DNA from 3 places in the Kosakonia oryzae genome. Region 3 is predicted to be linked to each of the others. Evidence: predicted binding sites of a transcription regulator. Region 3 holds the regulator's gene; each other region holds the start of a gene.

Region 1 (7,748 bases), 440 kb from region 3:
TGCTGCGCCCAGCCGCCAAAACCCCAGTGGCCGCGATGCAAACCCGGCGCGCGATCGGTCGCGGCCATGGCTGCTTCGATCAGCAGCGTGCCGGAGCCGCACATAGGATCGAGCAGCGGTGTGCCCGGCTGCCAGCCGGAACGCATCACAATGGCTGCCGCCAGGTTCTCTTTGATCGGCGCAATACCGGTACGATCGCGGTAACCGCGCAGGTGCAAACCTTCGCCGCTCAGATCGAGGGAAATATTCGCCGTCTCCTGATTCAGCCAGACGTTGATGCGCAGATCCGGCTGTTCACGCTCAACGTTCGGGCGTGGCAGGTTTTTGCGGGTAAAGCTGTCGACGATAGCGTCTTTCACTTTCAGCGCGCCATACTGGCTGTTGCGAATCTCATCATTCAGGCCGCTAAAGTGCACGGCAAACGTCGCACCAGGATTGAAAATCTCTGTCCAGTTGATCGCCTGCACACCGAGATAAAGGTCAAGATCGCTGTAAACCTTGCACTCTCCGAGCGGCAGCATAATGCGCGAAGCCAGGCGACTCCACATCAGGCTCTGGTACAGAAGCCGCGTGTCACCTTCAAAATGGACACCACCCTGAACCACGCGGCACTCCTGCGCGCCGAGTTTTTCCAGTTCAGTTTTTAACAGCTCTTCCAGCCCGCGGGCCGTACTGGCAAACAGAGAAATCATAATGTCACTTATACTCAACGAAAATTGTTGCGCATTATAGCTAATCTGGCGGTCATGTCATAAAGTTGAGGGCTTATTTTCGACTTACAGGGGGCAAGACGTGCCAACGATTTCGCGTCTCTTTATCCATCCGGTGAAATCCATGCGCGGTATTGGGCTGACGCATGCGCTTGCCGATGCCAGCGGCTTTGCTTTTGACCGTATTTTTATGGTCACTCAACCCGATGGCACTTTTATTACCGCGCGTCAGTATCCGCAGATGGTGCGCTTTACGCCATCGCCATTAACCGATGGCCTGCATCTGACCGCACCGGACGGCAGTAGCGCGATAATTCGTTTTACCGATTTTGCGCCTGACGGCGCCCCGACGGAAGTGTGGGGCAACCATTTTACCGCGCTGATAGCACCGGATGAGATTAATCGCTGGCTCAGCGGCTTTTTCGCCCGTGAAGTGCAATTGCGCTGGGTCGGCCCGGAATTAACCCGTCGCGTGAAACGGCATGAAGAGGTACCGCTCTCGTTTGCCGATGGTTTCCCGTATTTGTTGACCAACGAAGCCTCGCTGCGCGATTTGCAAAACCGCTGCCCGGCCAGCGTGCAGATGGAGCAGTTTCGCCCCAATCTGGTGGTAACCGGCGCGCAAGCATGGGAAGAGGATAGCTGGAAAGTCGTGCGTATCGGCGATGTGGTGTTTGATGTTGTTAAACCGTGTAGCCGCTGCGTGTTTACCACCGTCAGCCCGGAGCGTGGGCAAAAACACCCGACCGGCGAACCATTAGCCACGCTGCAAGGTTTTCGTACCGCGCAAGATAACGGCGCAGTCGATTTCGGGCAGAACCTGATCGCACGCAACAGCGGCGTCATCCGCGTGGGCGACGACGTGGCCGTGCTGGCGACAGCGCCAGCAAAAATTTACGGCGCGGGTGCCATTGCAGAAGCGCTGCAACCGGAAGTTCAGGCGGAAGGAACAGTAGAGATTAGCTGGCAGGGGCAAACATTTATTGGTAACAATCAGCAAGTGCTGCTGGAGCAACTGGAAAACCAGGGGATCCGCGTACCCTATTCCTGCCGCGCAGGCGTATGTGGCTGTTGCCAGATCAAGCTGATTGAAGGTGAAGTGAGCGCGATGAAAAAATCGGCTATCAGGCAGGACGGTGGCATCCTCTGCTGCAGTTGTATTCCGAAAACGGCACTGCGACTGGAGGCTTAAACCGCCTGTTCGAAACGGAGGCTTTCGGAGTGAAGCTGGGGTTTCAGGCGATCGTTCATCACCTTAATCGCATCACCCAGTTGCATCGTGCGCCCGGCAATCACCACGCCAGGTTGCGCCAGCAGGCACAGCGCGGCATTTTCTCCAGGCTCAACCACCAGCAGGTTTACGCACTCCTGGGTGTCGCTCAGCCAGACACAGGCACCTTCACCGATCGCGGGCGACCAGAGCGTATCGTGAGTCATAAAGTGCCAGCTTTTCGGCATTTGCGGTTTCAGGAAGCGAATCGCCACGAGCGCGTTAAGCACCAGTTCCGCACGCTGCTCATTAGAGAGATCGAGGTTGCGGCATTTTTCCTCAAACGAGAAATATAAAGCAGCGTCATCAACACAAAAACCGGAAGGTGAAAACGCATCCGGCGTCAGCATTTTTCGGGCAAAACGGGAGCGAAATAACATGCCATTGGCTAAATCGAGCATCATACGATCGTGCTCGTCATCAAAATACCAGCGCCAATTATCATCAGGTTTAATTCGCATTGTTCTCTCCCCTCCCCTTAAACTTCCTGTCGCTTTTTTATCCTGTCGCCGTCTCGCTTATTGCTCTAATAATAAAAGACCACAATGTACAAATTAGCAACAGTGAGGGAATATAAAACAACCAGGGCCGGAAATAAAGCCCTGGATACATACTGACAAAAAAAGATTAGATATGGGTGACGATTTCTTTAATCAGCGGCGGGCCTTTAAAAATAAAGCCGGAATAAATTTGCACGATAGACGCACCCGCAGCGATCTTCTCACGGGCAGCAATCACTGAGTCAATGCCACCGACGCCGATAATTGGCAAACGACCATTTAATTCCTGCGACAGGCGACGAATTATTTCCGTGCTTTTTAATTGCAGCGGTCGTCCACTTAAACCACCGGTTTCATCACAGTGTTTCATTCCCTGTACCAGCGATCTTTCCAGCGTGGTATTGGTAGCAATAACACCATCAATATTGTGGCGAACTAAACTGTCGGCCACCTGGATCAATTCTTCTTCAGAAAGATCGGGCGCGATCTTTACCGCCACCGGAACATATTTATGGTGGATGTTTTGCAGATCGTTCTGCTTATTTTTAATCGCCGTTAAAAGATCGTCCAGCGCTTCGCCATATTGCAGCGTGCGTAAACCTGGGGTATTCGGTGAGGAAATATTAATGGCGATATAACCGGCATAGGCATAGACTTTTTCCATGCAAATCAGATAGTCATCTTTCCCCTGCTCTACTGGCGTATCTTTATTTTTACCGATATTGATGCCCAGTACGCCGTCAAAATGCGATTTTTTGACGTTCTCAACCAGGTTATCTACGCCGAGATTATTAAACCCCATGCGGTTGATCAGACCTTCAGCATCTACCAGGCGGAAGATCCTCGGCTTGTCATTTCCCGGCTGCGGGCGAGGCGTAACGGTACCGATCTCAATGGAGCCAAAGCCCATTGCTCCCAGCGCATCGATGCATTCACCGTTTTTATCCAGCCCGGCCGCCAGCCCCAGCGGATTCTTAAACGTCAGTCCCATACATTGCACAGGTTTTTCCGGCACGCGCTGACGAACCAGTGCCTCAAAAGGCGTTCCGGTAATACGGCGCAGCTGCTGGAAGGTCAATTCATGGGCGCGCTCTGGATCGAGCTGAAAAAGGGCTTTACGAACGAAAGGGTAGTACATGAACTCTCCTGAATTCCCGGGTGCAAACCGGGGGCGTATTATCGGTGAAAGCGCCGCGAAAGGGAATTGACCTGCGGCAAAAAAAGCGCATCCGACGCAATCGTTTTCTCTCCTCGTTTTGCTTTATGCATTTTTTAGCAATTTTTCTTCGAATAAATCATTTAGTGGAATAAATCGCCTCTGCCACACTGAAGGAAATTGTTATGAATGTTATCTAAAAGCAAACAATTAGTTATAAGGAGCGATTATGCGAGTTGTCACCCTGGCGGGAAGCCCACGCTTCCCCTCCCGCTCCAGCGCGCTGCTGGAATATGCCCGCGAGCGCCTCAACGCGCAAGACGTCGACGTGTGCCACTGGCACCTGCAAAACTTCGCGCCGGAAGATCTCATTTACGCGCGTTTCGATAGCCCTGCCCTGCAAGCCTTTATTGAACAACTAAAAGAAGCAGACGGGCTGATTGTCGCCACGCCTGTTTACAAAGCGGCTTATGCCGGAGCGCTAAAAGCCCTGCTTGATCTGCTTCCAGAGCGGGCGCTGGAAGGCAAAGTCGTATTACCGTTAGCGACCGGCGGCACCGTGGCGCACATGCTGGCGGTAGATTACGCCCTGAAACCGGTGCTCAGCGCGCTGAAGGCACAAGAGATCCTGCACGGCGTGTTTGCCGACGATACCCAGGTGCTGGATTACCAGCATAAACCCAGCCTGACACCGAACCTGCAAATGCGCCTTGATAACGCGCTGGAAACCTTCTGGCAGGCGCTGCACCGTCGGGAAATTCAGGCACCGGATTTTCACCGTCCACAAGGAATTGCTCATGTTTAATCGTTTCCCCTGGCTGGCGCTGGCCGGGCTGCTGTCATTTTCCGCTTTATCGCAGGCCGCAACGCCCGCACCGGACGCGCTACGTATTGGTTACCAAAAAGGCAGCGTCAGTATGGTGCTGGCGAAAAGCCATGAGCTACTGGAAAAACGCTACCCGAACACCAAAATTTCCTGGGTTGAATTTCCGGCAGGTCCACAGATGCTGGAAGCGCTTAATGTCGGCAGTATTGATCTTGGCAGCACCGGCGATATTCCCCCCATCTTTGCGCAGGCAGCGGGCGCAGATCTGGTGTATGTCGGGGTAGAGCCGCCGAAACCAAAAGCCGAAGTGATTCTGGTGGCGGAAAACAGCCCAATCAAAACGGTGGCCAATCTGAAAGGGCATAAAGTGGCGTTCCAGAAGGGCTCCAGCTCCCATAACTTGCTGCTGCGCGCCCTGCAACAGGCCGGGCTGAAATTCAGCGATATTCAACCGGTGTTTCTGACGCCTGCCGATGCGCGCGCTGCCTTCCAGCAAGGAAATGTGGATGCATGGGCAATCTGGGATCCTTACTACTCTGCGGCCTTGTTGCAGGGCGGCGTGCGAGTACTGAAAGACGGCACCACACTCAAACAGACCGGTTCCTTCTATTTAGCCGCTCGCCCATATGCAGAAAAGAACGGCGAATTCCTGCAGGGCGTGCTGGATACCTTTAGCGAAGCCGATGCCTTAACTATTAGTCACCGCGACGAAAGCGTGGCGCTGCTGGCAAAAACCATGGGGCTGCCGCCTGCGGTGATTTCCACTTATTTTGAACATCGCCCGCCAACCAAAATCGCACCGGTTAATGAAGCCACTGCGGCATTGCAGCAACAAACCGCCGATCTCTTTTATGACAACCACCTGGTGCCGAAGAAGGTCGATATCCGTACCCGTATCTGGCAACCGACCAAAGAAGGAGCAAAATCATGAGCCTGAATCTGTTCTGGTTTTTACCGACGCACGGCGACGGCCACTATCTTGGCACCGACGAGGGCTCACGCCCGGTGGATCATAACTATTTGCAGCAAATCGCGCAGGCTGCTGACCGGCTGGGTTTTAGCGGTGTGTTAATTCCTACTGGCCGTTCGTGCGAAGATGCGTGGCTGGTGGCCGCCTCGCTGATTCCGGTCACTCAGCGCTTAAAATTTCTGGTCGCGCTGCGCCCAAGCGTGGTCTCGCCGACCGTCGCGGCGCGTCAGGCGGCAACGCTGGACAGGCTCTCCAACGGCCGCGCGCTGTTTAACCTGGTCACCGGCAGCGATCCGCAGGAACTGGCCGGTGATGGCGTCTTTCTCGATCACAACGAACGCTATGAAGTGTCGTCCGAATTCACCCATGTCTGGCGCCGCCTGTTGGAGGGCGACACGGTGGATTACGAAGGTAAGCATATTCATGTTCGCGGGGCGAAGCTCTTTTTCCCGCCGGTGCAGCAGCCGCGTCCACCGCTCTACTTTGGCGGCTCCTCGGATGTGGCGCAGGATCTGGCAGCGGAACAGGTCGATCTCTATCTGACCTGGGGTGAACCACCGGAGAGGGTGAAAGAGAAGATTGCCCAGGTACGCGCCAAAGCCGCAGCCCATGGCCGTAAGGTGCGGTTTGGTATTCACCTGCATGTGATTGTTCGTGAAACCACTGCCGAAGCCTGGCAGGCGGCGGATCGTCTGATTTCCCACCTTGATGATGAAACCATCGCCAAAGCGCAGTCCGCTTTTGCACGTCAGGATTCCGTCGGCCAGCAGCGCATGGTGGCGCTACACGGCGGTAAGCGCGATCAACTGGAGATCAGCCCGAACCTGTGGGCCGGCGTCGGCCTGGTTCGCGGCGGCGCGGGAACTGCGCTGGTCGGCGATGGCCCGACAGTCGCCGCGCGGATTAATGAATACGCCGCGCTGGGGATCGACAGTTTTATCCTTTCCGGCTATCCGCATCTGGAAGAGGCATACCGGGTGGGCGAACTGCTGTTCCCGCATCTCGATGTCGCCATTCCAGAGATCCCGCAGCCACAGCCATTGAAATTGCAGGGCGAAACGGTGGCAAACGAGTTTATTCCTCGCAAAGTGGCGCAAAGCTGAGGTTTCTATGGCTCAACAAAACAGATGGTTACTGCGCCTCGCTCCGTGGCTGCTGCCCGCCGGGATTGTGGTGGTCTGGCAAATCGCCTCATCTACCGGCTGGTTATCCACGCGCATCCTGCCTTCACCGGAAGGCGTCGTAAAAGCGTTCTGGACGCTGAGCGCCAGCGGCGAGTTGTGGCAGCATCTGGCCATCAGTTCGTGGCGGGCAGTGATTGGCTTCTCCATCGGCGGCTCGATTGGGTTGACGCTCGGGCTTATCAGCGGTCTGTCGCGCTGGGGAGAGCGCCTGCTGGATACGTCCATTCAGATGCTGCGAAATGTGCCGCATCTGGCGCTGATCCCGCTGGTGATTTTATGGTTCGGTATCGACGAGAGCGCCAAAATATTCCTCGTGGCGCTCGGTACGCTATTCCCCATCTATATCAACACCTGGCATGGCATCCGCAATATTGATCAGGGTCTGCTGGAGATGGCACGCAGCTACGGCCTTTCGGGCTTAAGCCTTTTCATCCATGTGATCCTACCCGGCGCGCTACCGTCGATAATGGTGGGTGTGCGTTTTGCACTCGGTTTGATGTGGCTGACATTAATTGTGGCGGAAACCATTTCAGCCAACGCCGGGATCGGTTACCTGGCGATGAACGCCCGCGAATTCCTGCAAACCGATGTCGTGGTGGTCGCCATTATTCTTTATGCCCTGCTTGGCAAACTGGCAGATGTCAGCACCCAACTGCTGGAGCGCCTGTGGCTACGCTGGCATCCCGCTTACCACACCAAAGAGGTCACCGCATGAATACTGCCCGACTGAATCAGGGGATCCCGTTGTTACTCAACGGTGTCAGCAAACGTTACGGCAACAACCTGGTGCTGAATGCACTGGATTTGCATATCGCCGCCGGGCAGTTTATTGCCGTGGTGGGCCGCAGCGGCGGCGGGAAAAGCACACTGTTGCGCCTGCTGGCCGGGCTGGAGTCGCCTAATGGCGGAGCATTGCTGGCTGGCAATACACCGCTTGCAGAAATTCAGCATGACACGCGCATGATGTTTCAGGATGCGCGCCTGCTGCCATGGAAATCGGTGATTGATAATGTCGGGCTGGGGTTGAAAGGCCGCTGGCGCGAAGCTGCACAACAGGCGTTGCAGTCGGTGGGGCTGGAACATCGGGCCAGTGAGTGGCCTGCCGCCCTTTCCGGCGGGCAAAAACAGCGCG
Region 2 (7,748 bases), 1.5 Mb from region 3:
CGCAGTGCGAACTCAAACTGATCACCACTGTTGCCGGTAATGTCTCGCTGGAAAAAACCACTCGCAACGCCTTGCAACTGCTCAACTTCTGGCAGGCCGATATCCCGCTGGCACAAGGTGCGGCGATACCCTTATTGCGCCCGCTGCATAGCGCCGCCGAAGTGCATGGGGAGTCCGGCATGGATGGCTACGACTTTATCGAGCATCAGCGCCAGCCGCTGGCTAAACCAGCATTTCAGGCAATACGCGATACGCTGATGGCATCTGCTGAACCCGTTACGCTGGTGACCATCGGCCCGTTGACCAATATCGCGCTGCTGCTGTCGCACTACCCGGAGTGCCAGTTCAATATCCGTCGACTGGTGATGATGGGCGGCTCAGCCGGGCGGGGTAACTTCACGCCAAATGCTGAATTCAATATTGCTATCGATCCCGAAGCTGCTGCCCGTGTGTTTCAGAGCGGCCTTGAGATCGTGATGTGCGGGCTGGATGTCACGAATCGGGCGACGCTGACGCCTGAGTTCCTCGCGACGTTACCCGCGCTCAACAAAACCGGGCATATGCTGCACGCGCTGTTTAGTCACTATCGTAGCGGTAGCATGGCAACCGGGCTGCGCATGCACGATCTCTGCGCGATTGCCTGGCTGGCCCGCCCTGAACTGTTTACGCTGAAATCCTGTTTTGTGGCGGTGGAGACGCAGGGGCAATACACCTCTGGCACGACGGTGGTAGATATCGACGGCAAACTGAAGCAGAAACCAAATGCACAGGTTGCGCTGGATATTGATGTGGAGGGTTTTCGTCACTGGGTGGCAGAAGTGCTGGCGCTCGCGCCCTAATGAATCATGCCTTTTACTGATATTTTCGGCTGTATATCATTAATTTCTAATTATCGGTGTTTTCGGCTGGTGGCCCCGACGTGGGCTGGTTAATCTGGAAACGATTCTTACGCATTTTTTTAACAAAAGAGTACAACTATGCATGATGCACCAATCCGCGTAGCCATCGCGGGTGCTGGCGGGCGTATGGGCCGCCAATTGATCCAGGCCACACTGGCTATGGAAGGCGTGGCGCTTGGCGCGGCACTGGAACGTGAAGGATCTTCCCTGATAGGTGTCGATGCGGGTGAACTGGCCGGTACGGCGAAAACCGGTGTTACGGTACAGAGCAGTCTTGATGCAGTGAAAGACGATTTCGACGTATTTATTGATTTTACTCGCCCGGAAGGGACGCTGGCGCATCTGGCCTTTTGCCGCCAGCAGCGCAAAGGCATGGTGATTGGCACGACCGGATTTGACGACGCGGGCAAACAGGCAATTAGCGATGCCTCGCAAGATATCGCGATTGTCTTCGCGGCGAACTTTAGCGTTGGCGTAAACGTGATGCTGAAGCTGCTGGAGAAAGCAGCGAAAGTGATGGGCGATTACACCGATATCGAGATCATTGAAGCGCATCACCGCTACAAAGTTGATGCGCCGTCGGGCACGGCGCTGGCGATGGGCGAAGCCATCGCGAAGTCGCTGAATAAAGATTTAAAAGAGTGTGCGGTTTATTCACGTGAAGGACATACCGGTGAGCGCGTCGCTGGCACGATTGGCTTTGCCACAGTACGTGCAGGTGACATCGTCGGCGAACATACCGCTATGTTCGCCGATATTGGCGAACGTGTAGAAATTACGCATAAAGCATCCAGCCGCATGACTTTCGCCAATGGTGCCGTGCGTTCCGCTTTGTGGCTGAAAGGAAAGCATAATGGGCTTTTTGATATGCGAGATGTGCTTGATCTCAACAATTTGTAAGAGTTATTACCCATCGTGATGTGGTTGTTGCAGTCGTAATTACTTGATTGCAAAGGGCAGTATTTTATTGCCCTTTTATTTTCTCTTTTTTCCCCGGTTTCTCAGGCCAGAATGGTCTAATCTTCACTTATCGTCTGTTTTTTTCGCGCTGAAATGTAAATTTTGACCATTTGGTCTACTTTCTTGTGCCTGGAACGCCTCTCTTGAAGTTTTCTGGCTACGAAAGCGTTTTCGTGGCTGCTTTTTTTGATCTTTTTATCTGTTAAATCCAGTAATGAAGGGCAGTGGCGTAAAAGACTAAGAAAAATATGTGAGAAAAGTTGACTTTTAACCGACATCTCTCCAGAATGCCGCCGTTTGCCAAAAATCCACGGCCAGCAAATTTGCATTGATTGATCATCTCAATATGAATTAATATGCAAATAAAGTGAGTGAATATTCTCTGGAGGACGTTTTGATTAAGTCAGCGCTATTGGTTCTGGAAGACGGAACCCAGTTTCACGGTCGGGCCATTGGGGCAACGGGCACGGCAGTTGGGGAAGTCGTTTTCAATACTTCAATGACCGGTTATCAAGAAATCCTCACTGATCCTTCCTATTCCCGCCAAATCGTCACTCTTACTTATCCTCATATCGGCAATGTCGGCACCAACTCCGCTGACGAAGAATCCTCTCAGGTACATGCGCAAGGCCTGGTCATTCGCGACCTGCCACTGATTGCCAGTAATTACCGCAATACCGAAGACCTCTCTTCTTATCTGAAGCGCCATAACATTGTGGCGATTGCCGATATCGATACCCGTAAGCTGACGCGTTTGCTGCGCGAAAAAGGCGCGCAAAACGGCTGCATCATTGCCGGCGATAATGTCGATGCCGCAGTGGCACTGGAGAAAGCGAAAGCATTCCCGGGCCTGAACGGAATGGATCTGGCAAAAGAAGTGACGACAGCGGAAACCTACAGCTGGACGCAAGGCAGCTGGACGCTGGCAGGCGAGCTGCCGCAGGCGAAAGCGGCGAGCGAATTACCGTTCCACGTTGTCGCTTACGACTACGGCGCGAAACGTAATATCCTGCGTATGCTGGTCGATCGCGGTTGCCGTTTAACGGTCGTACCGGCGAAAACCCCGGCGGCAGACGTACTGAAGCTCAATCCGGACGGTATCTTCCTTTCCAACGGTCCTGGCGACCCGGCGCCGTGCGATTACGCGATTGAGGCGATTAAAACCTTCCTTGAAACGGATATTCCGGTGTTTGGCATCTGTCTTGGCCATCAACTGCTGGCGCTGGCGAGCGGCGCGAAAACCATGAAGATGAAATTCGGCCACCACGGCGGCAACCATCCGGTAAAAGATATTGATAACAATACCGTGATGATCACCGCGCAGAACCACGGTTTTGCCGTAGATGAAGCCTCAATGCCTGCCAATTTGCGGGTGACGCACAAATCGCTGTTCGACGGCACGCTGCAAGGCATCCATCGCACCGACAAACCGGCGTTCAGTTTCCAGGGCCACCCGGAAGCCAGCCCGGGGCCGCACGATGCCGCACCGCTGTTTGACCATTTTATTGAGCTCATTGAGCAGTATCGCAACACCGCCAAATAATCAGGAGAAGAAGAGCCATGCCAAAACGTACAGACATAAAAAGTATCCTGATCCTTGGCGCTGGTCCGATTGTTATCGGCCAGGCGTGTGAGTTCGACTACTCCGGCGCGCAGGCGTGTAAAGCGCTGCGCGAAGAGGGTTACCGCGTTATCCTGGTGAACTCCAACCCGGCGACAATAATGACCGACCCTGAGATGGCGGATGCCACTTATATCGAGCCAATCCACTGGGAAGTGGTACGCAAAATCATCGAAAAAGAGCGTCCGGATGCCGTACTGCCAACGATGGGCGGCCAAACCGCGCTGAACTGTGCGCTGGAACTGGAACGTCAGGGCGTGCTGGAAGAGTTCGGCGTCACCATGATTGGCGCGACCGCCGATGCGATTGATAAAGCAGAAGATCGCCGTCGTTTCGACATTGCGATGAAGAAAATCGGTCTCGACACCGCGCGTTCCGGTATCGCACATACCATGGACGAAGCGCTGGCCGTCGCGGCTGACGTGGGTTTCCCGTGCATCATCCGTCCTTCCTTTACCATGGGCGGCACCGGTGGCGGCATCGCCTATAACCGTGAAGAATTTGAAGAGATTTGCGCCCGCGGGCTGGATCTCTCGCCAACCAATGAGCTGCTGATTGATGAATCGCTGATTGGCTGGAAAGAGTACGAGATGGAAGTGGTGCGTGATAAAAACGACAACTGCATCATCGTCTGCTCGATTGAAAACTTCGACGCCATGGGGATCCACACCGGTGACTCCATCACCGTGGCGCCAGCACAGACCCTGACCGATAAAGAGTACCAAATCATGCGTAACGCCTCGATGGCGGTACTGCGTGAAATCGGGGTGGAAACCGGCGGCTCCAACGTACAGTTCGCGGTGAACCCGAAAAACGGTCGTCTGATTGTGATTGAAATGAACCCGCGCGTATCCCGCTCTTCTGCGCTGGCCTCAAAAGCGACCGGCTTCCCGATTGCGAAAGTGGCAGCCAAGCTGGCGGTGGGTTATACGCTGGATGAATTGATGAACGACATCACCGGCGGTCGTACTCCGGCGTCGTTCGAACCGTCCATCGACTACGTTGTGACCAAGATTCCGCGCTTCAACTTCGAGAAATTTGTCGGCGCCAATGACCGTCTGACCACACAGATGAAATCCGTTGGTGAAGTGATGGCCATTGGTCGCACGCAGCAGGAATCGATGCAGAAAGCGTTGCGCGGTCTGGAAGTGGGCGCGACCGGCTTTGACCCGAAAGTGAGCCTTGACGATCCGGAAGCGCTGACCAAAATCCGCCGCGAACTGAAAGACGCAGGCGCAGAGCGTATCTGGTATATCGCCGATGCATTCCGTGCGGGTCTCTCCATCGACGGCGTGTTCAACCTGACCAATATTGACCGCTGGTTCCTGGTGCAGATTGAAGAGCTGGTGCGTCTGGAAGAGCAGGTTGCTGCGGTGGGCATTAACGGTCTGGACGCAGACTTCCTGCGCACCCTGAAACGTAAAGGCTTTGCTGATGCGCGTCTGGCGAAACTGGTTGGCGTACGCGAAGCGGAAATCCGTAAACTGCGCGATCAGTACGATCTGCACCCGGTCTACAAACGTGTGGATACCTGTGCGGCAGAGTTCGCCACGGATACAGCTTATATGTACTCCACTTATGAAGATGAGTGTGAAGCTAACCCGAGCCAGGATCGCGAAAAAATCATGGTGCTGGGCGGCGGTCCAAACCGTATCGGCCAGGGCATTGAATTCGACTACTGCTGTGTACATGCGTCGCTGGCGCTGCGTGAAGACGGTTACGAAACCATCATGGTTAACTGTAACCCGGAAACCGTTTCGACCGATTACGACACCTCTGACCGCCTCTACTTTGAGCCGGTGACCTTCGAAGACGTGCTGGAAATCGTTCGTGTCGAGAAGCCGAAAGGCGTCATCGTGCAGTATGGCGGCCAGACACCGCTGAAACTGGCGCGTGCGCTGGAAGCTGCGGGCGTGCCGGTTATCGGTACCAGCCCGGATGCGATTGACCGTGCGGAAGACCGTGAACGCTTCCAGCAGGCGGTTGACCGTCTGAAGCTGAAACAGCCAGCGAACGCCACCGTCACGGCGATTGAGCAGGCTATAGAAAAGGCGAAAGAGATTGGTTACCCGCTGGTGGTGCGCCCATCCTACGTGCTGGGCGGCCGTGCGATGGAAATCGTCTATGACGAAGCCGACCTGCGTCGCTACTTTATGACGGCGGTCAGCGTTTCCAACGATGCGCCGGTTCTGCTTGACCGTTTCCTCGATGATGCGGTGGAAGTGGATGTTGACGCCATCTGCGATGGTGAAATGGTGCTGATTGGCGGCATCATGGAGCACATCGAACAAGCGGGCGTTCACTCCGGCGACTCCGCCTGCTCCCTGCCGGCTTACACGCTGAGCCAGGAAATTCAGGACGTGATGCGCCAGCAGGTGCAGAAACTGGCGTTCGAGTTGCAGGTTCGCGGTCTGATGAACGTGCAGTTCGCGGTGAAAGACAACGAAGTTTACCTGATTGAGGTGAACCCACGTGCGGCGCGTACTGTACCGTTCGTCTCCAAAGCGACCGGCGTGCCGTTAGCGAAAGTGGCGGCGCGCGTGATGACCGGCAAAACGCTGGCGCAGCAGGGTCACACCAAAGAGATCATCCCGCCGTACTACTCAGTGAAAGAAGTGGTGCTGCCGTTTAACAAGTTCCCTGGCGTTGACCCGCTGTTAGGCCCAGAAATGCGCTCTACCGGTGAAGTGATGGGCGTCGGGCGCACCTTCGCTGAAGCCTTTGCCAAAGCGCAGCTCGGCAGCAACTCGACGATGAAGAAATACGGTCGCGCACTGCTCTCTGTTCGCGAAGGCGATAAAGAGCGCGTAGTGGATCTGGCGGCTAAGCTGCTGAAACAGGGCTTTGAACTGGATGCAACCCACGGTACAGCGATTGTGCTGGGCGAAGCCGGTATCAACCCGCGCCTGGTGAACAAAGTGCATGAAGGTCGTCCGCACATTCAGGATCGTATCAAGAATGGCGAGTACACCTACATTATCAACACCACGGCAGGCCGTCAGGCGATTGAGGATTCCAAACTGATTCGCCGCAGCGCGCTGCAATACAAAGTGCATTACGACACCACGCTGAACGGCGGCTTTGCCACCGCGATGGCGCTGAATGCGGATGCCACCGAGAAAGTGATTTCCGTGCAGGAAATGCACGCGCAAATCCGCAAGTAAGCCTGACACCGGCCCGTTTCGCGGGCCGGTTTTCCTTTCCCGACTTCTACGTTTTGTAGGCCTGATAAGCGAAGCGCCATCAGGCATGATCCTGCTCCTGCGTTGCGGTTAGTCGCCGGATGGCGGCGTTGCCTTATCCGACTTACAACAGCTTTCTGTTATTGCCAACCTTCAGAAGGTTCTGCATTTCCCCACGCTTACAGAGCGTTAACCTAAAATGGGTTAACAGACAAATGAAATTCACTGAAAGCAGGGAGATAACCATGCAAATGAACAAACTTCTGATGACGTCGATTTTTACTGCCGCAGCGCTGTTCACCGTTGCCGGTTGTTCTTCAAATCAGGCAGTTCGCACCACGGATGGCCGCACCATTGTGACCGATGGTAAACCGAAGGTGGATGATGACACCGGGATGGTTTCCTATAAAAATGCTGAAACCGGTAAAACCGAGCAGATTAACCGTGACCAGGTGAAAAACATGAGTGAGCTGGATAACTGATCCGGCTTGCTGTGAGAAGGAGTCCCGCTGCGGCGGGACTTTTTTATGCGCTTATTTCAGCAGTGCGGCGTCGATTTTCACCACGATTTTACGCAGCACGGCGGGCGACGTCAGGCTGCACATTGGGCGGTGTAGCTCCAGCGGGAAGATAATTGCCAGTTCTTCAGGCTGTAAATGGATCAGCGTCTCGCTGGCAATGTGCTGACAAAAACCGAGATCGTACGCGTCATTAAACGGCTCGCTAAGTTCAAGCGGTAAGCCGGCCACGCCCGCGCCAACCACCTCTTCACCGCTTAATACAATATGGATATCAATATATTGGCGATGAAATTCCGGGCGCTGCTCAGCCAGCAGCCGGGTATGCCCTTCAACCACTGAGAAGAAAACGCTGTCGCCCTGCAACGGATATTTTCCCGCCGCCAGCGAGTGCGGTTTCTTATCGAGAATGGCCTGGAGCGTCTGGCGAATAACTGCCGGATAGAGCGGATTCATCGCGCCAGCGGATAAGGTATCAATGATCATGCGGGGGCATCCTGGTTAACGTAGTTTTGTAACAGGGAAAGGCTTTGCGAAACGATGGTGGCCACCGGCGGTGCGATATCCA
Region 3 (7,748 bases):
GCACTTTGCGCCCGCTGTTTTACATCCCTTCGCAAAATTTGCCATAATGCGCTGCCATTTTCCCGTATCAAGAGATCCTGATGTCCGATAACGCTCAACTTACTGGCCTGTGCGACCGTTTTCGCGGTTTTTATCCTGTCGTGATTGATGTTGAAACCGCCGGCTTTAACGCCAAAACCGACGCACTGCTGGAAGTCGCCGCCATTACGCTGAAAATGGATGAACAAGGCTGGCTGATGCCTGACAGTACCCTGCATTTCCACGTTGAGCCCTTTGAAGGCGCGAATCTGCAACCAGAAGCGCTGGCCTTTAACGGTATTGATCCCTCGAATCCGCTGCGCGGCGCGGTAAGCGAACATGATGCGCTGCACGCCATTTTCAAAATGGTGCGCAAAGGGATTAAAGATCAAAACTGCAACCGCGCGATTATGGTGGCGCATAATGCCACCTTCGATCACAGCTTTATGATGGCTGCTGCCGAGCGCGCGTCGCTGAAACGCAACCCTTTCCACCCGTTTGTCACCTTTGATACCGCATCGCTGAGCGGGCTGGCGCTGGGGCAAACCGTGCTGTCAAAAGCCTGCGCCGCCGCAGGCATTGCCTTTGACGCCTCGCAGGCGCATTCGGCGCTGTACGATACAGAGCAAACCGCCCTGCTGTTTTGCGAAATCGTGAACCGCTGGAAGCGTCTGGGCGGATGGCCATTGCCGCTCGCCGATGATTCACAGGCATAAAAAAAGCGACCACAGGGTCGCTTTTTTATTGGCGGAAACTTATTCCGCAGCCGGCTCGTCTTTATGATTTGCCGCCGCTTCTTTAATCAGCGATTGCAGTTCGCCGCGCTGATACATCTCAATGATGATATCGCAGCCGCCGACCAGTTCACCTTCCACCCACAACTGCGGGAAGGTTGGCCAGTTAGCGTATTTCGGCAGTTCTGCGCGGATGTCCGGGTTTTGCAGGATGTCCACATACGCGAAGCGTTCGCCACAAGCTGAAAGCGCCTGCACAGCCTGGGCGGAGAAGCCGCAGCTCGGCAGCTTCGGGGAGCCTTTCATATACAGCAGAATCGGGTTTTCAGCGATTTGACGCTGGATTTTCTCAAGGGTTGTGCTCATTGTCTTACTTCCTTCAACTTCTTCTACGGCTGAGATCTGACATTGTAACGGTTCAGACAAGCAACGGAAAATAACATTTTATTCACCGTTCATTATTTTATCGTCTGTCACGTAAAGTTGCCTTAAAAATATGACTTAACCCAACTCGCCCTGCTCAACTCTTAACCGTCATAGAAACGTTTTGCTGCTTTTTTTTGCGCTTGCTAACGAAACGAAGTTATAGATGCAAAAACAGTATTAACTTTTGTGCTTTTTATGGATTAGAATCGACGGGTTTTGAAAAACCATACGCAGGCATATTATATGCTTGCCATAACAGGGGATTGCTCAGTGGCGCGGATACCAAAAGCTTCGATCACGCTCTGTGCTTTGTTGTTCACCACGCTTTCTTTCACGCCATTGGCTAACGCCTCTGAACAGGCGCGAGCATCGGCCGTGCAAAAATCGCATCTGGCGAAAGCATCCGAACGTAAGAAAAAAACCACATCACAAAAAACATCAAAGAAAAGCGGTCGCAGTACGGCAGAAAAAACCACCAGTAAAAAAACAGCGGAACACAAGAAGTCACCGGCTAAGAAAAAAGTTTCCACCAGCAGCAAAGCCAGTCAGATCACCTCGCGTCGTAACAAAACCAGCCAGTTAAAACCTACAGAAGTCGCCTGGACGGAAAAATGCAGTACGCCGCGCAAAGGTCACAAGCCTCATTGTGTCAAAGTCAAAAAAACCACGACCATTGCTGAAGCGCATAAAGTGCGTATCCAGAAAGCCCAGAAAACGGCGATGTCGAAACTGATGAACCAGATTGGTAAACCTTACCGCTGGGGCGGCACCTCGCCGAGCACCGGTTTTGATTGTAGTGGTCTGGTCTATTACGCCTATAAGGATTTAGTGAAATTCCGCATTCCGCGCACCGCCAACGAAATGTATCACCTGCGTGATGCTTCGCCGGTGAATGTGGCAGAGCTGGAAAGCGGCGATCTGGTATTCTTCCGCACGCAAGGTCGCGGTACCGCCGATCACGTTGGCGTGTACGTTGGCAACGGCAAGTTTATCCAGTCTCCGCGCAGCGGCCAGGATATTCAGGTCACTTCCCTTAGCGAAGACTACTGGCAGCGCCATTACGTCGGCGCTCGCCGCGTCGTTACACCAAAAACCATTCGTTGATCTCATCGCCTGTCGTCACTGCGACAGGCGATGTTCTCTTTTTCCCGTCTCCGCGATTTGTTACTCTAAGCCTCACACTCAGTAGGGTTATTGGGTGTATTAAAATAATGAAGGAGAGTAGCAATGTCGTTCGAATTACCTGCATTACCGTATGCAAAAGACGCCCTGATGCCGCATATCTCAGCCGAAACGCTGGAGTATCACTATGGTAAGCACCATCAGACTTATGTCACTAACCTCAACAATTTGATCAAAGGCACCGCCTTCGAAGGCAAAACGCTGGAAGAGATCGTTAAGCACAGCGAAGGTGGCGTGTTCAATAACGCCGCGCAGGTCTGGAATCACACTTTCTACTGGAACTGCCTCGCGCCGCACGCTGGCGGTGAGCCGACTGGCGAACTAGCCGCTGCGATTGCTAAAACATTTGGCAGCTTTGCCGAGTTTAAAGCGCAGTTTACCGATGCCGCAGTGAAAAACTTTGGTTCAGGCTGGACATGGCTGGTGAAAAAAGCGGATGGCGGGTTGGCGATTGTCTCAACGTCCAATGCGGGAACACCGCTGACGACGAATGCGACACCGCTGCTGACTGTCGATGTCTGGGAACATGCTTATTACATTGACTACCGCAACGCCCGTCCGAACTACCTTGAACACTTCTGGGCGCTGGTCAACTGGACCTTCGTGGCGAAGAATTTCGCCGCATAAAACAAAGGAGGGGCATAGCCCCTCCTCTTTTTACTCGACTGCCGCACAGGCTCGTTCCGGCCGGGAGCGCCCGGAAAACAGCACCACCATCAGCCCAAGCCCGGCAATAATCGCCCCCATCACCGGGACAAAATCATAACCCAGACCGCCGGAGATCACCGCGCCGCCCGCAGCCGCACCGAGTGCGTTACCGAGGTTAAAGGCACCGATGTTCACTGAAGAAGAGAGCCCCGGCGCTTCATGTGCGACGCGCATTACACGCATTTGCAGCGGCGGAACCACGGCAAAGGTCGCAGCGCCCCAGACCACCATACTGATAGCCGCGCCCACTTCGCTGCGGGCCAGGAACGGAATGGCCAGCATGATGGCAATCAGCAGGATAAGAAAGCCTTTCAGCGTACCGGTTACCGAACGATCCGCCAGTTTGCCGCCAAGGTAGTTACCAATCGAGAAACCGACGCCAATCAGAACCAACATCCCGGTAACAAATACCGGCGTAGCATCAGTAATGGTGCGCAGCACCGGCGAAATATAGGTATAGAGCGTAAACATCGCGCCTGCACCGAGCACCGTCGTCAGCAGTGCCGACAGCACCTGTGGACGAACCAGCACGGACAACTCTTTGCGTACATCCGGACGTTCGCCCGTTCCGCCGCCAGGCAGCGAGAAGTAGAGGCTCAGCATAGCAACCAGGCCCAGCACGGCGGTCGCCATAAACGACATGCGCCAGCCGATGGTTTCACCCAGCCAGGTTGCAGCAGGCACACCGCCAATATTGGCGATAGTCAGCCCCATAAACATGGTCGCGACGGCGCTGGCTTGTTTCTCTTTTGCTACCACGCTTGCGGCAACAACCGAACCCAGACCAAAGAAAGCACCGTGGTTGAGGCTGGTGACGATGCGCGCCAACATTAAAGTGGTGTAGTCCGGCGCGATTGCCGACAGCACATTACCCAGCGTAAAGATCGCCATCAGAAAAATCAGCGCATTACGTCTGCCTCGGTGCGACAGCAGCAGCGTCATCAGTGGCGCTCCCACCATCACGCCAATCGCATAAGCGCTAATCAGCATTCCCGCCGCCGGAATGGAAACATCGACGCCACGGGCAATAACGGGCAGCAACCCCATCGGGGAGAACTCCGTTGTACCTATCCCAAAGGCGCCAATCGCCAGGGCAAGCAGAGGGAAATTAATTTTCATCGTTTGACTCCGAAAAAGCCGTGTCGGTTGGGGACACTGTCGCAGAAGTCAAAAGTATGACAGCAATCACAAAAAACAGAAGTTAGCAGAATGACAAAAGATTATTGCAGAAGTGATAACAATGGCGGGGAAAGCCGAGGGAGAAGGCTCTCCCTCGTGCCAGATCAATGCAGCGCGGCGGTCAGCCCACCGAAAACAATCAGGCTCAGAACAATGACGGTAGTGACCAAAGAATACTTCAGATCGGTGCTCATCAATTTTTCTCCATTTTCATTTCCCCACAAATAGTGGGTTTGCGCATTTTTGCACAAATAATCATAAAAATCTTGCAGGAATTCGGGGGAGATATGTTTTAGCGCTTCCCCTTTTGCTCAAGATAAGACAAAATTCGACGCTAAATTTATTAGCGTACCGGCCATTGACTCCCCTCCTGACGTTTAGTGTCTTTTTCCCGGCGTACCGCACTCACTTTGCTGGGGTTCAGGGTGATGGAAGGCAAACGTTTACCTTAAGTATTATCAGGAGCTTATGATATGGTCTGGAGTGATTTCTGATGGCAACGATTAAAGACGTCGCGAAACGAGCAAACGTTTCCACTACAACCGTATCTCATGTAATTAACAAAACGCGCTTCGTCGCTGAAGAGACTCGCAACGCCGTATGGGCAGCGATCAAAGAGTTACATTACTCCCCCAGCGCCGTGGCGCGTAGCCTGAAGGTCAATCACACTAAATCGATCGGTTTGCTGGCCACCAGCAGCGAAGCCGCCTATTTTGCCGAGATCATCGAAGCCGTAGAGAAAAAATGCTTCCAGAAAGGCTACACCTTGATCCTCGGCAACGCCTGGAACAGCCTTGAGAAACAGCGCGCCTACCTGTCGATGATGGCGCAAAAACGCGTCGATGGCCTGCTGGTGATGTGCTCCGAATACCCGGAGCCGCTGCTGAGCATGCTGGAAGAGTACCGTAATATTCCGATGGTCGTGATGGACTGGGGCGAGGCGAAAGCCGATTTTACCGACTCGGTCATTGATAACGCTTTTGAAGGCGGCTATATGGCCGGCCGCTATCTGATTGAGCGCGGGCATCGCGATATCGGCGTCATCCCTGGCCCGCTGGAGCGCAACACCGGCGCAGGCCGCCTCGCCGGTTTTATGAAGGCGATGGAAGAAGCGATCATCACCGTACCGGAAAACTGGATCGTACAGGGCGACTTTGAACCGGAATCAGGTTACCGGGCGATGCAGCAGATCCTCAACCAGTCACACCGCCCCACTGCCGTGTTCTGCGGCGGCGATATTATGGCGATGGGCGCGCTCTGCGCGGCGGATGAGATGGGGCTGCGCGTTCCCCAGGATATTTCGCTGATCGGCTATGACAATGTGCGCAATTCCCGCTACTTTACGCCCGCGCTGACCACCATCCATCAGCCGAAAGATTCGCTGGGTGAAACGGCCTTTACCATGTTGCTCGATCGTATTGTCAACAAACGCGAAGAGTCGCAGTCCATCGAAGTTCATCCGCGTCTGATCGAACGTCGTTCAGTGGCAGATGGCCCATTCCGCGACTACCGCCGTTAATCACCCCTGCGGGGGCCGCTACTGTGGCTCCCGCAACCATTCGCTGTTCAGCGTCTCACTGTCCCCCAGATACTCCAGCAGCCAGCTCAACGCCGGTGATGCGTCATTTTGTTGCCATGTCAGGCAGCAGGCCGCATCCGGAAACGGATTCTCCAGTTCCAGCGCCACCCAGTCGCCGCTGTCCAGCCGGGGACGGGCGAAATGCGCGGGCACCATCCCCACACACAGCCCGGCAGAAAGACAGGCTTCTGAAGAGGACCAGTCCGGCACGATGACCCGCTTCTGGTTATCCAGCAGCCAGGTAATACGTTTAGGCAACGAGCGCGACGTATCTTCCTGGATCAACGAGGGCCAGTTGCGCAACGTTTCATCGCTTAGCGGGCCGGGCATTGATGCTAGCGGATGGCGGCTGGAGACCACGCATTTCCAGCTCAGCATGCCCATATCACGAAACGCATACCGTCCACCGACCGGGATCGCCTGAGTCGCGCCAATCGCCACCTCAACGCGGCCATCTGCCAGCGCATCCCAGACACCGTTAAACACCTCCTGGTAAACCTGTAATTCGACGTCGTTAAAATGTCGGTAGAAATCGACGATCAATTGCCGTGTTCGCGCCGGTTTCACAATGTTATCCACGGCAATCGCCAGTTGACCGCGCCAGCCGTTAGCGATCTGTTGGCACTGCTGGCGGGTGATCTGCATTTTTTTGATAACAGATCGCCCCTCTTTTAAAAACCAGCTTCCGGCAGGTGTTAACTCCACATCGCGATGACGGCGTTCAAATAACGGAACCGCCAGCCACTCTTCCAGTTGGCGCACGGTATAGCTCACTGCTGAAGGCACACGGTGCAACTCCTGAGCGGCACCGCTGAAACTTCCGTTGCGTGCAACAGCATCAACCACTTCCAGTGAATATTCTGACCACATAATCTGCCTGCAAAAATTTTGAAATCACTGCGCAAATATTAGCGTTTCACAAGCGGAAAAGCACTCCTTACACTCGACAGCCCTGAAGAAGCAACAAGGTGAGAACTCAAATGCAACCTGGCAAAGGATTTTTAGTCTGGCTCGCGGGATTAAGCGTGCTCGGCTTTTTAGCCACCGACATGTACCTGCCCGCGTTCAGCGCGATACAACAAGATTTGCAAACCTCTCCGGCCATCGTCAGCGCCACGCTCAGTTTGTTTCTGGCTGGCTTTGCTGTCGCACAACTGGTGTGGGGGCCATTGTCGGATCGCTATGGTCGCAGACCCATTCTGTTGAGCGGGCTGGCCATTTTCGCGCTTGGCTGCCTGGGAACATTGTGGGTACGGGACGCCAGCCTGTTACTGGCGCTGCGTTTCGTACAGGCGATCGGCGTTTGTGCCGCTACCGTCAGTTGGCAGGCGCTGGTCACTGACCACTATCCGGCACACCGCGTTAATCGTATCTTCGCAACCATTATGCCGCTGGTGGGCCTGACGCCTGCACTTGCCCCTCTGCTGGGAGCCTGGATGCTGGAGCACTTCTCCTGGCAGGCGATTTTTGCCACGCTGCTGGCAATAACCCTTGTGCTGATGGTGCCCGCCTGGCGGTTGAAAACGCCCGCGCAGACTGCTGCGCTGCATGAACAACCGCTGACCTTTTTCGATCTGCTGCGCAATAAAGCGTATTGCGGCAATGTCATTATCTACGCCGCCTGCTCGGCCAGTTTTTTTGCCTGGCTGACCGGTTCGCCGTTTATTTTGCACGAGATGGGTTATGGTCCGTCAGTCATTGGTCTGAGCTACGTACCGCAGACCGTTGCCTTCCTGATTGGCGGCTATGGTTGCCGCGCCGCATTGCAAAAATGGCAGGGTTCGCGCCTGCTTCCGTGGCTGCTGAGCGCCTTTGGGCTAAGCGTGATTGCCACCTGGATCGTGGGTTTGCTGCCGCAGGCATCACTGACCGCACTGCTGATCCCGTTCTGTTTTATGGCAATGGCCAACGGCGCCATCTAT

The links. The regulator PurR, encoded in region 3, represses purine synthesis genes. The targets are predictions, from matches to a motif close to CANGCAAACGTTTGCNTG.
Region 1: a site for PurR is predicted at 3,712-3,729, ahead of pyrD (quinone-dependent dihydroorotate dehydrogenase). Genes of this name have one in related genera too.
Region 2: a site for PurR is predicted at 2,018-2,035, ahead of carA (glutamine-hydrolyzing carbamoyl-phosphate synthase small subunit). Genes of this name have one in related genera too.

The regions. Positions count from the first base shown of each region.
Region 1 is NZ_CP014007.2:3,451,934-3,459,681, forward strand. Features, by position in the region: gene rlmKL (bifunctional 23S rRNA (guanine(2069)-N(7))-methyltransferase RlmK/23S rRNA (guanine(2445)-N(2))-methyltransferase RlmL) at 1-692, opposite strand, end outside; gene AWR26_RS16525 (YcbX family protein) at 793-1,902, shown strand; gene zapC (cell division protein ZapC) at 1,899-2,441, opposite strand; gene pyrD (quinone-dependent dihydroorotate dehydrogenase) at 2,608-3,618, opposite strand; gene ssuE (NADPH-dependent FMN reductase) at 3,866-4,441, shown strand; gene AWR26_RS16545 (sulfonate ABC transporter substrate-binding protein) at 4,434-5,393, shown strand; gene ssuD (FMNH2-dependent alkanesulfonate monooxygenase) at 5,390-6,535, shown strand; gene ssuC (aliphatic sulfonate ABC transporter permease SsuC) at 6,543-7,331, shown strand; gene ssuB (aliphatic sulfonates ABC transporter ATP-binding protein) at 7,328-7,748, shown strand, end outside.
Region 2 is NZ_CP014007.2:4,551,900-4,559,647, reverse strand. Features, by position in the region: gene rihC (ribonucleoside hydrolase RihC) at 1-839, shown strand, start outside; gene dapB (4-hydroxy-tetrahydrodipicolinate reductase) at 978-1,799, shown strand; gene carA (glutamine-hydrolyzing carbamoyl-phosphate synthase small subunit) at 2,254-3,402, shown strand; gene carB (carbamoyl-phosphate synthase large subunit) at 3,420-6,644, shown strand; gene AWR26_RS21560 (YgdI/YgdR family lipoprotein) at 6,914-7,144, shown strand; gene AWR26_RS21555 (YhcH/YjgK/YiaL family protein) at 7,196-7,666, opposite strand; gene AWR26_RS21550 (gluconokinase) at 7,663-7,748, opposite strand, start outside.
Region 3 is NZ_CP014007.2:3,014,953-3,022,700, forward strand. Features, by position in the region: gene rnt (ribonuclease T) at 81-734, shown strand; gene AWR26_RS14325 (Grx4 family monothiol glutaredoxin) at 774-1,118, opposite strand; gene AWR26_RS14330 (C40 family peptidase) at 1,449-2,282, shown strand; gene sodB (superoxide dismutase [Fe]) at 2,406-2,987, shown strand; gene AWR26_RS14340 (MFS transporter) at 3,018-4,187, opposite strand; gene cydH (cytochrome bd-I oxidase subunit CydH) at 4,352-4,441, opposite strand; gene purR (HTH-type transcriptional repressor PurR) at 4,741-5,766, shown strand; gene punR (DNA-binding transcriptional activator PunR) at 5,785-6,696, opposite strand; gene punC (purine nucleoside transporter PunC) at 6,807-7,748, shown strand, end outside.